3 regions of the Cellulomonas sp. KU4C genome follow, and region 2 is predicted to be linked to each of the others. Evidence: predicted binding sites of a transcription regulator. Region 2 holds the regulator's gene; each other region holds the start of a gene.
What was found. Region 2 encodes Rex, which represses fermentation and respiration genes when NADH is low (regulators of the CRP and FNR family bind a similar motif). Its sites were predicted from a motif close to CTTGTGAANNNNTTCACAAG; they were not measured.

Region 1: a site for Rex is predicted at 1,918-1,937, ahead of pflB (formate C-acetyltransferase). Genes of this name have one in related genera too.
Region 3: a site for Rex is predicted at 1,659-1,678, ahead of adhE (bifunctional acetaldehyde-CoA/alcohol dehydrogenase). Genes of this name have one in related genera too.

What each region holds. Positions count from the first base shown of each region.
Region 1 is NZ_CP200322.1:3,265,936-3,269,097, reverse strand. Features, by position in the region: gene dxs (1-deoxy-D-xylulose-5-phosphate synthase) at 1-1,826, shown strand, start outside; gene pflB (formate C-acetyltransferase) at 1,966-3,162, shown strand, end outside.
Region 2 is NZ_CP200322.1:1,366,058-1,369,219, reverse strand. Features, by position in the region: gene AC1VL8_RS06490 (YceI family protein) at 1-493, shown strand, start outside; gene AC1VL8_RS06485 (redox-sensing transcriptional repressor Rex) at 603-1,262, opposite strand; gene AC1VL8_RS06480 (glutaredoxin family protein) at 1,272-1,568, opposite strand; gene AC1VL8_RS06475 (HAD family hydrolase) at 1,603-2,430, shown strand; gene AC1VL8_RS06470 (GNAT family N-acetyltransferase) at 2,427-2,987, shown strand; gene AC1VL8_RS06465 (arabinan endo-1,5-alpha-L-arabinosidase) at 2,992-3,162, opposite strand, start outside.
Region 3 is NZ_CP200322.1:87,461-90,622, forward strand. Features, by position in the region: gene AC1VL8_RS00430 (glycoside hydrolase family 65 protein) at 1-470, shown strand, start outside; gene AC1VL8_RS00435 (hypothetical protein) at 553-1,059, opposite strand; gene AC1VL8_RS00440 (hypothetical protein) at 1,056-1,424, opposite strand; gene adhE (bifunctional acetaldehyde-CoA/alcohol dehydrogenase) at 1,745-3,162, shown strand, end outside.

The sequences.
Region 1 (3,162 bases), 1.9 Mb from region 2:
TCCGGGCGCTGGCGGGCGAGATCCGCACGTTCCTGGTCGACCAGGTCTCGCGCACGGGCGGGCACCTCGGGCCGAACCTCGGCGTCGTCGAGCTCACGCTGGCGCTGCACCGCGTGTTCGAGTCGCCCCGCGACACGCTGGTGTTCGACACCGGCCACCAGGCCTACGTGCACAAGCTGCTGACGGGCCGGCAGGACTTCGCCCGGCTCCGGCGTCGCGGTGGTCTGTCGGGCTACCCGAGCCGCGCGGAGTCGCCGCACGACGTGGTCGAGAACTCGCACGCGTCGACGTCGCTGAGCTGGGCGGACGGCATCGCGCGGGCGAACGCGCTCGCGGGCCGCACGGACCGGCACGTCGTGGCGGTGGTGGGGGACGGCGCGCTGACGGGCGGGATGGCCTGGGAGGCGTTGAACAACGTCGCGGACGGCACGGACCGGCGCCTGGTCGTCGTGGTGAACGACAACGGCCGGTCCTACGCGCCGACGATCGGCGGGCTCGCGCTGCACCTCGACGCCCTGCGCACGACGCGCGGCTACGAGACGGTGCTGACCTGGGGCAAGCGGACGCTGCGCCGGTCGGGGCCGCCCGGGCGGTTGGCGTACGACGCGCTGCACGGCCTGAAGAAGGGCATCAAGGACGTCGTCGCGCCGCAGGGCATGTTCGAGGACCTGGGCCTGAAGTACGTCGGTCCGGTCGACGGGCACGACGCGCGCGCGGTGGAGTTCGCGCTGCAACGGGCGAAGGCGTTCGGCGGTCCGGTGATCGTGCACGTCATCACCGAGAAGGGCCGCGGGTACACCCCGGCGGAGCAGGACGTCGCCGACAGGTTCCACGCGGTGGGGCAGATCCACCCGGAGACCGGCCTGCCCGTCGCGCCGTCGCGGTTCGGCTGGACGGGGGTGTTCGCCGACGAGATCGTCCGGATCGGCCGCCGCCGGCCCGACGTGGTGGCGCTGACCGCCGCGATGCTGAACCCCGTGGGTCTGGCGCCGTTCGCGGCGGAGTTCCCCGACCGGACGTTCGACGTGGGCATCGCCGAGCAGCACGCGGTGACCACCGCGGCGGGCATGGCGTTCGCGGGGCTGCACCCCGTGGTCGCGGTGTACGCGACGTTCCTGAACCGCGCGTTCGACCAGGTGCTCATGGACGTCGCGCTGCACCGTGCGGGCGTGACGTTCGTGCTCGACCGGGCGGGGTTGACCGGCGACGACGGTGCGAGCCACAACGGGATGTGGGACCTGGCGCTCCTGGGGGTGGTCCCCGGGCTGCGGCTCGCGGCGCCGCGGGACGAGGAGACGCTGCGCTCGGCGCTGCGGGCGGCGGTGGACGTCGACGACGCGCCGACGGTCGTGCGGTACCCCAAGGGGGCGCTCGTGGACCCGCTGCCCGCGGTGGACGAGGAGGACGGCGTGGACGTCCTCGCGCGGCACCCCGGCGCGGACGCGCGGTCGCGGTCCGTGCTCGTGTGCGGGGTGGGGTCGATGGCGGGCACGGCGCTGGCGCTGGGCGAGCTGCTCGCGGCGCACGGTCTGCGGGTGACGGTCGTCGACCCGCGCTGGGTGCTGCCGGTCCCGGCGGCCCTGGTCAAGCTGGTCGGCGAGCACGAGCACGCGGTGACCCTGGAGGACGGGGTGCGCGAGGGCGGGATCGGCTCGGCGGTGGCGCAGCGGGTGCGCGACGCCGGGATCGCCGTGCCGGTGCAGACGTTCGGGGTGCCGCGGGCGTTCCTCGAGCACGCGAGCCGCGACGAGCTGCTGACGTCGCTGCGCCTGACCGCGCCGGACGTCGCGGCGGACGTGCTCGCCGCCCTGGGCGCGCCGGCCTGACGCCTGCCGTGCGCAGGGCGTGAGCGGCGTCACGTGGCGTTCCGGCTGGTCGGGCCGCAGCCGGGCCGTAGGTCCCAAGACATCCCATGACCTCGTGAATAGCGTCACTAGTACGACGCACTCAGCGAGGGAGCATCAGATGTCCACCACAGCAGTACCCCAGACCGGCACCGACGCAGCCGCCGACGCCTGGGCCGGGTTCGTCACCGGTCCCTGGTGCGACGGGATCGACGTCCGCGACTTCATCCAGCGCAACTACACGCCCTACACCGGCGACTCGGCGTTCCTCGCCGGCCCGACGGAGCGCACGACCGGTGTCTGGGCCAAGCTCAGCGCGATGTTCCCGGCCGAGCGGGCCAAGGGCGTCTACGACATCGACAACCACACCCCGTCGACGATCGTCTCCCACCCCGCGGGCTACATCGACGAGCCGAACGAGCTGATCGTCGGCCTGCAGACCGACGCCCCGCTCAAGCGCGCCATGATCCCCAACGGCGGGTGGCGCATGGTCGAGAAGAGCCTCGAGACCTACGGCTACGACGTCGACCCCGAGGTCGCCAAGATCTTCAGCCTGTACCGCAAGACGCACAACGACGGCGTCTTCGACGTGTACCCCCCGAACGTGCGCGCCGCGCGCTCCTCGCACCTCATCACGGGCCTGCCCGACGCGTACGGCCGCGGCCGGATCATCGGCGACTACCGCCGCGTGGCCCTCTACGGCGTGGACGCGCTGATCGAGGCCAAGCGCCTCGAGCGGCACGAGCTCGACATGGAGCCGTCGGTCGAGGACATCATCCGCGACCGCGAGGAGAACGCGGAGCAGATCCGCGCGCTCAACGAGCTCAAGCGGATGGCCGCGACGTACGGCTACGACATCTCGAAGCCGGCGACGACGGCCCGCGAGGCCGTGCAGTGGCTGTACTTCGCCTACCTGGGCGCGGTGAAGGAGCAGAACGGCGCGGCGATGTCGCTGGGCCGCACCTCGACCTTCCTCGACGTCTTCCTGCAGCGTGACCTCGCCTCCGGCGCGATCACCGAGGAGTTCGCGCAGGAGCTGATCGACGACTTCGTCATCAAGCTGCGCATCGTCCGGTTCCTGCGCACCCCCGAGTACGACAACCTGTTCTCGGGCGACCCGACGTGGGTGACCGAGTCCATCGGCGGCATCGGCGAGGACGGGCGGCCGCTGGTCACCAAGTCGTCGTTCCGGTTCCTGCAGACGCTCTACAACATCGGCCCGGCCCCGGAGCCGAACCTCACGGTGCTGTGGAGCAACCGCCTTCCGGAGGGCTTCAAGAAGTACTGCGCCCAGGTCTCGATCGACACCTCGGCGATC
Region 2 (3,162 bases):
CACCGAGGCGTCCTTCACCGTCCGCCACGCGGGCATCTCCAAGGTCCGCGGCACCGTCGCGGTGACCTCCGGCACCATCACCGTCGCCGAGGACCTCACGCTCTCCGGCGTCACCGCCGCGCTGGACCCGTCGACCATCAACACCGGCGACGCGGGCCGCGACGGCCACCTGAAGTCGGCCGACTTCTTCGACCTGGAGAAGTTCGGCGAGTGGACCTTCGCCTCGACCGCGGTCCGCGCGGACGGCGAGGACTACGTCGTCACCGGCGACCTGACCATCAACGGCGTGACCAAGTCCGTCGACCTGGCCACCGAGTTCGGCGGCGCGGCCACCGACCCGTTCGGCAACCAGCGCGCCGGCTTCTCCTCCTCCGTGACGATCTCCCGCAAGGAGTTCGGCATCACCTGGAACGCGGCCCTCGAGGCCGGCGGCGTCCTGGTGAGCGACAAGGTCGTCATCAACCTCGAGGTCTCGGCCATCAAGGCCGCCTGACCTCGACGCCCCTGACGGGGCACCCGGGCCGAAGGGTCCGATCGCGCACCCCCTGCCGCGATCGGGCCCTTCTTCCGTCCCGGGACCGCGCGGCCCTGGCCGCGCGACGTCAGGCCGGGTCGGCCGGGGCCGCGTCCTCGGGCCGGGTCGACCGCTGACGGGCGTGGAAGCCGAGGATCTGCAGCTCCGAGCCGAGGTCGACCTCGCGGACGTCGACGCCGTCCGGCACCCGCACGGTGCGCGGCGCGAAGTTGAGGATGCCCGTGACGCCCGCCGCCACCAGGCGGTCGGTCGTGGCCTGCGCGACGGACGCCGGGGTCGCGACCACGGCGATGCTCGCGTCCGCCGCGGCGATCACGTCCTCCAGCCGGTCGACGTGCTGCACCCGGTGCCCGCCGACGGTCGTGCCGACGACGTCGGGGTCCGCGTCGAACAGGCCCACCAGCACGAACCCGCGGTCCGCGAACCCCGAGTACGTCGCCAGGGCGTGCCCCAGGTTGCCGATCCCGACGATGACGACGTTGCGCTCCTGCGTCATCCCCAGCGCCTGGGCGATCTGCTTGCGCAGGTGGTCGACCTCGTAGCCGACACCGCGCCGGCCGCCGGCCCCCAGGTACGACAGGTCCTTGCGCAGCTGCGCGGGCGACGCGCCCACCAGCTCGGCGAGCTGCTCCGAGGACGTGGTGCTCGCGCCCTCGGACGCGAGACCGCCGAGGGAACGCAGGTATCCCGGGAGGCGGGCGACGGTGGTCGGCGGCAGGGCACGCACCTGCACAGACTAGGCGGTCGGGGGCCCCGCGAGGGCGTCCGCCAGGCGGTACGCGTCGATCTCCCAGTACCCGACGCGTGCACCGTCCACCTCGACCACCGGCAGCAGCTCCCCGTACGCCGCCGCGAGCGGTCGCCCGTCGGCCGCGGTGCCGCCCGCGTCGACGTCGACCTCCCGCCACGTCTCGCCCCGGGACGCGGTCACGCGCGCCACCACCTCGCGGGCGGCGTCGCACAGGTGGCAGCCCGCGCGGACGTACAGCACGGTGCGCGGCGCGGGGCCGGGGGTGACATCGGAGGTCGGCACGGCACGAGCCTAGGCATCTGACTACAGTGGCGGCGTGCCCGAGCCGATCGCACCCACCCCCGGGGACCCCGCGCAGCCGGGCAAGGTGGCCGCGTTCTTCGACGTCGACAACACGATCATCCGCGGCGCGAGCTCGTTCCACCTCGCCGTCGGCCTGTACCGCCGGGGCTTCTTCCGCCGCGCCGACCTGGTGCGGTTCGCGGTGCACCAGATCCGCTACCTGACGTTCGGCGAGAACCGCCAGCAGATCGACGAGGTCCGGTCCCGCGCGCTCGAGATCATGCACGGCCGGTCCGTCGCCGAGCTCGTCGCCATCGCGGAGGACGTCTACGACGAGGTGCTGTCGCTGCGGATCTTCCCCGGCACGCAGCGGCTGCTGGACCAGCACATCCGCGCGGGCCACGAGGTCTGGCTGGTGACCGCCACGCCCGTGGAGATCGCCGAGATCATCGCCCGCCGGCTCGGCACCACCGGCGGGCTGGGCACCATCGCCGAGCACACGGACGGGTTCTACACCGGCCGCCTCGTCGGGGACCTGCTGCACGGCGAGGCCAAGGCCGCCGCGGTGCGCACCCTCGCCGAGAAGGAGGGCCTCGACCTGTCGCGGTCGTTCGCGTACGGCGACTCCCTGAACGACGTGCCGATCCTGTCCGAGGTCGGGTTCCCGTGCGCGATCAACCCCGAGGGCCGGCTGCGCAAGCACGCCGCCGAGGTCGGCTGGCCGGTCCGCGAGTTCCGCGGCCGCCGCAACGCGACCCGCCGCGGGGTGGACGCCGCCACCGTCGCGGGGTCCGCGTGGGTGGTCGGCCTCGCGATCCGGGCCGTGCGGCGCCGGATCCGGTCGCGCTGGGGCGGGGTGTGAGCACGGGCGCACCGGGGCTGGGCGTGAGCCCGGTCGCGGTCCGCCGGCCCGGTGCCGCCGACGTCCCCGCGCTGGCCGCCCTCGCCGCCGTGACGTTCCCGCTGGCCTGCCCGCCGTCGTCGACCCCGGCGGACCACGCGGCGTTCGTGGCCGCGCACCTGACCCCCGAGCGGTTCGCCGCCTACCTGGCCGACGGCGACCGGGACCTGCTCGTCGCGGACGACGCCGGCGAGCTGGTCGGCTACACGATGCTGGTCGCGGGCGAGCCGTCCGCCGCCGACGTCGCCGCCGCGGTCCCGCTGCGCCCGACCGTCGAGCTGAGCAAGTGCTACGTCCTGCCCGGCCGGCACGGCGGCGGCGTCGCGGACGCCCTGATGGCCGCGAGCCTCGACGCCGCCCGGTCGCGGGGCGCCGCCGGCGTCTGGCTGGGCGTCAACGGCGAGAACACCCGCGCGCAGCGCTTCTACCTGAGGTCGGGCTTCACGCCGGTCGGCACCCGCACCTTCCAGGTCGGCACCCAGCAGCACCACGACCAGGTCCTGCACCACCCCCTCTGACCGGTCACTGCGTGGTGAGGACCGGCCAGCCGCTGTCGTCCCACGCGAGCTCGCGGAGGGCCAGGGTGGGGGTGCCGCCGGTGGCGCCGTCGTAGTAGTGGAACGCCAGCACCCCGCGGGAGACGCTCTGGCCGCCGGGACCGATGACGTCGCCGTCGGTCGACAGCAGCACGTC
Region 3 (3,162 bases), 1.3 Mb from region 2:
ACTTCACGTCCGCGCTGTACGTGGACCTGGCGGACCTGCACCACAACACCGCGGACGGCGTGCACGTCGCGTCGGCGGGCGGCGTGTGGAGCGCGCTGGCCTGCGGGTTCGGCGGCATGCGCGACCACGAGGGCGTCGTGTCCCTCGACCCGCGGCTGCCGGAGGTCTGGGACGGGCTGACGTTCCGCCTCACCCTGCGGGGCACCCGCGTCCGGGTGGACGTGCGGCACACCGAGCTGCGGCTCACGGTCGAGGAGGGCGACTCCGCCCGGCTGGTCGTGCGCGGCGAGCCGGTGACGGTCACCGCCGGCGAGCCCGTCGTCGTGGCCCTGGCGCCCGCGCCGCGGCTGATCGGCACCCCGACGGTCCGCGACATCGAGGGCACCCGGCGCGCCGACGGCACGCTGATGACCGCGACCGTGCCGGACCACCCCACGGTGCTGACGCCCCCGCCGGGCGCGCACGACTGACCCCGCCGGACCGACCCGTTCGGACCGCACGACCGAGGCCCGCCACCCCGTCCGGGGTGGCGGGCCTCGGTCGTGCGGGACCTCAGGTGACCTGGACCAGGTACCGCAGCGAGATCGTGCCGGGCAGGTCGGCCGGGGGCGCGTCGGGGTCGTCCGGGCGCTCGCCCGCGGTGCCGGGACTCGCGTCGGGCACGGCTCCGGCGGCCCGGACCGCGCGCCGGTGCCGGGTGGGCGCCGGCCGGTCGGCGACGAACGCGGCGAGCGCGGGCTCGACCCCCCGGCGCAGCAGCGCCACGTTGCTGTCCGGCCGCAGGTCGACCGCCAGGATCCCGTCCTCACCGAGGCCCCAGACCAGCAGGGTGCGGTCGGCGGTCTCGAGGAGCAGCCGCGCCCGGCCGTCGGGCGCGACGCCGTCCGCGCGACGCAGCATCTGCGCGAGCCCGGGCAGCAGGTCGGCGACCGGGGCGGGGAGCCGCGCGCCTGCCGTCGCGTGCCCGTCCGCCGGGACCCAGGCGACGCGCGCGTCCAGCGGCAGCACGCCGTCCAGCGCGCGGAGCAGGCCGTCGACGCCGGACACGGCCCGGGTCACAGCTCGACGTCGGCCGCCGCGGCGCGCAGCCGGTGCCGGGCGAGCGCGAGGTTGCCCCGCTCCCGGTCGAGCACGAGGTAGGAGAACAGCCCGGCGAAGCGGGGGTCGCGGCTCATCACGACGAGGTGCAGCTGGCCGGACAGGGTGATGAGGATGTCGTCCACGAGCTGCTCACCCCCGAGCTGGTCGATCGCGCGCATCTGGGCCCGGACGACCTCGGTCGCGACCGCGGCGGCGAGCTCGATGTCGAACGGCACGGCATTCACGGTGGTGAGCGTCATGCCGCTGGTGTGGTCGACGACGGCGAAGGCGACGGCGCCGTCCAGGGACATGAGGCTCTGCGCGGACTCCTGCAGGCTGGGCACGGGTTCCTCCTGGTCACGGGCGGGGACCCGAGCACCCTAGCGGCATTCCGGGGCATTCCCGCAATGCGCCGGATGACCATGTTCACCAATGCCGCAAAAGCCACGGACGTGCCATTTCATCTCACAAGCGGACGATCCGGCACGCCGGCCGTCGGGCGTCGGGCGACCGGTCGCGCGACCCCGCGGGCCCGACCGCACCCCGGGACCTACGTCCGCAGGACTCCGGTCCCAGACTTTGTGAAAAGTTTCTCGATACGGTCTTCTCGTGAGGTCGACGGAGCCCTCCACCCCACCCCATCGGAACCCTCGGGAGAGCCCCCGTGAGCACCACGAGCACCGACACCGGCACAGCCGCCGCCATCGACCAGCTGGTCGCCGGCGCCACCAAGGCGCTGGCGGAGTACGCGCACTTCACCCAGGAGGACGTCGACCGCCTGGTCAAGAAGGCCGCCGTCGCCGCCCTGGACCAGCACGGCCACCTGGCCGAGCTCGCCGTCGAGGAGACCGGTCGCGGTGTCTTCGAGGACAAGGCCGTCAAGAACATCTTCGCCTGCGAGCACGTCACCAACTCGATGGCCGCCCTCAAGACGGTCGGCGTCATCAGCCGCGACGAGATCAACGGCATCACCGAGATCGCCGAGCCCGTCGGCGTCATCTGCGCGATGACCCCGGTGACCAACCCGACGTCCACCGCGATCTTCAAGTCGCTCATCGCGCTGAAGACCCGCAACCCGATCATCTTCGCGTTCCACCCGAACGCGCAGCAGTCGTCCGTCGCCGCCGCCCGCGTCGTGCGCGACGCCGCGGTCGCCGCCGGCGCCCCCGAGCACTGCATCCAGTGGGTCGAGACCCCGTCGATGGAGGCCACCGGCCTCCTCATGAACCACCCCGGCGTCTCCACCATCCTCGCGACCGGCGGCAACGCGATGGTCCGCGCGGCCTACTCCTGCGGCAAGCCCGCCCTCGGCGTCGGCGCCGGCAACGTCCCCGCCTACATCGAGAAGTCGGCCAAGCTCAAGCGCGCGGTCAACGACGTGGTGCTGTCCAAGTCGTTCGACAACGGCATGATCTGCGCCTCCGAGCAGGCCGTCATCATCGACGACGTCATCTACGACACCGCGCTCGACGAGTTCGCGGTCCTGCACGCGTACCGCGCGTCCAAGAAGGAGAAGGCGCTCCTCGAGAAGTTCATCTTCGGCGTCGAGGCCAAGGGCAAGAACTGCGCCGACGCCAAGCTGAACCCCACCGTCGTCGGCAAGTCGCCGCAGTGGATCGCCGAGCAGGCCGGCTTCACCGTCCCCGCCGACACCTCGATCATCCTGGCCGAGGTCTCCGGCGTCGGCCCCGCCGAGCCGCTCACCCGCGAGAAGCTCTGCCCGGTCCTCGCGGTGCTGCGCGCCACGTCCACCGAGCACGGCATCCAGCTCGCCGAGCAGATGGTGGAGTTCGACGGCCTCGGCCACTCCGCCGCCATCCACACCCAGGACGACGCGCTGACCGAGGAGTACGGCAACCGCGTCAAGGCCATCCGCGTCATCGCGAACGCCCCGTCCTCGCTCGGCGGCATCGGCGACATCTACAACGCCTTCATCCCGTCCCTCACCCTCGGCTGCGGCTCCTACGGCCACAACTCGGTGTCGAACAACGTGTCGGCGATCAACCTCGTCAACATCAAGCGCGTGGGCCGGAGGAACAACAACTTGCAGTGGTTCAAGGTCCCGGCCAAGACGTACTTCGA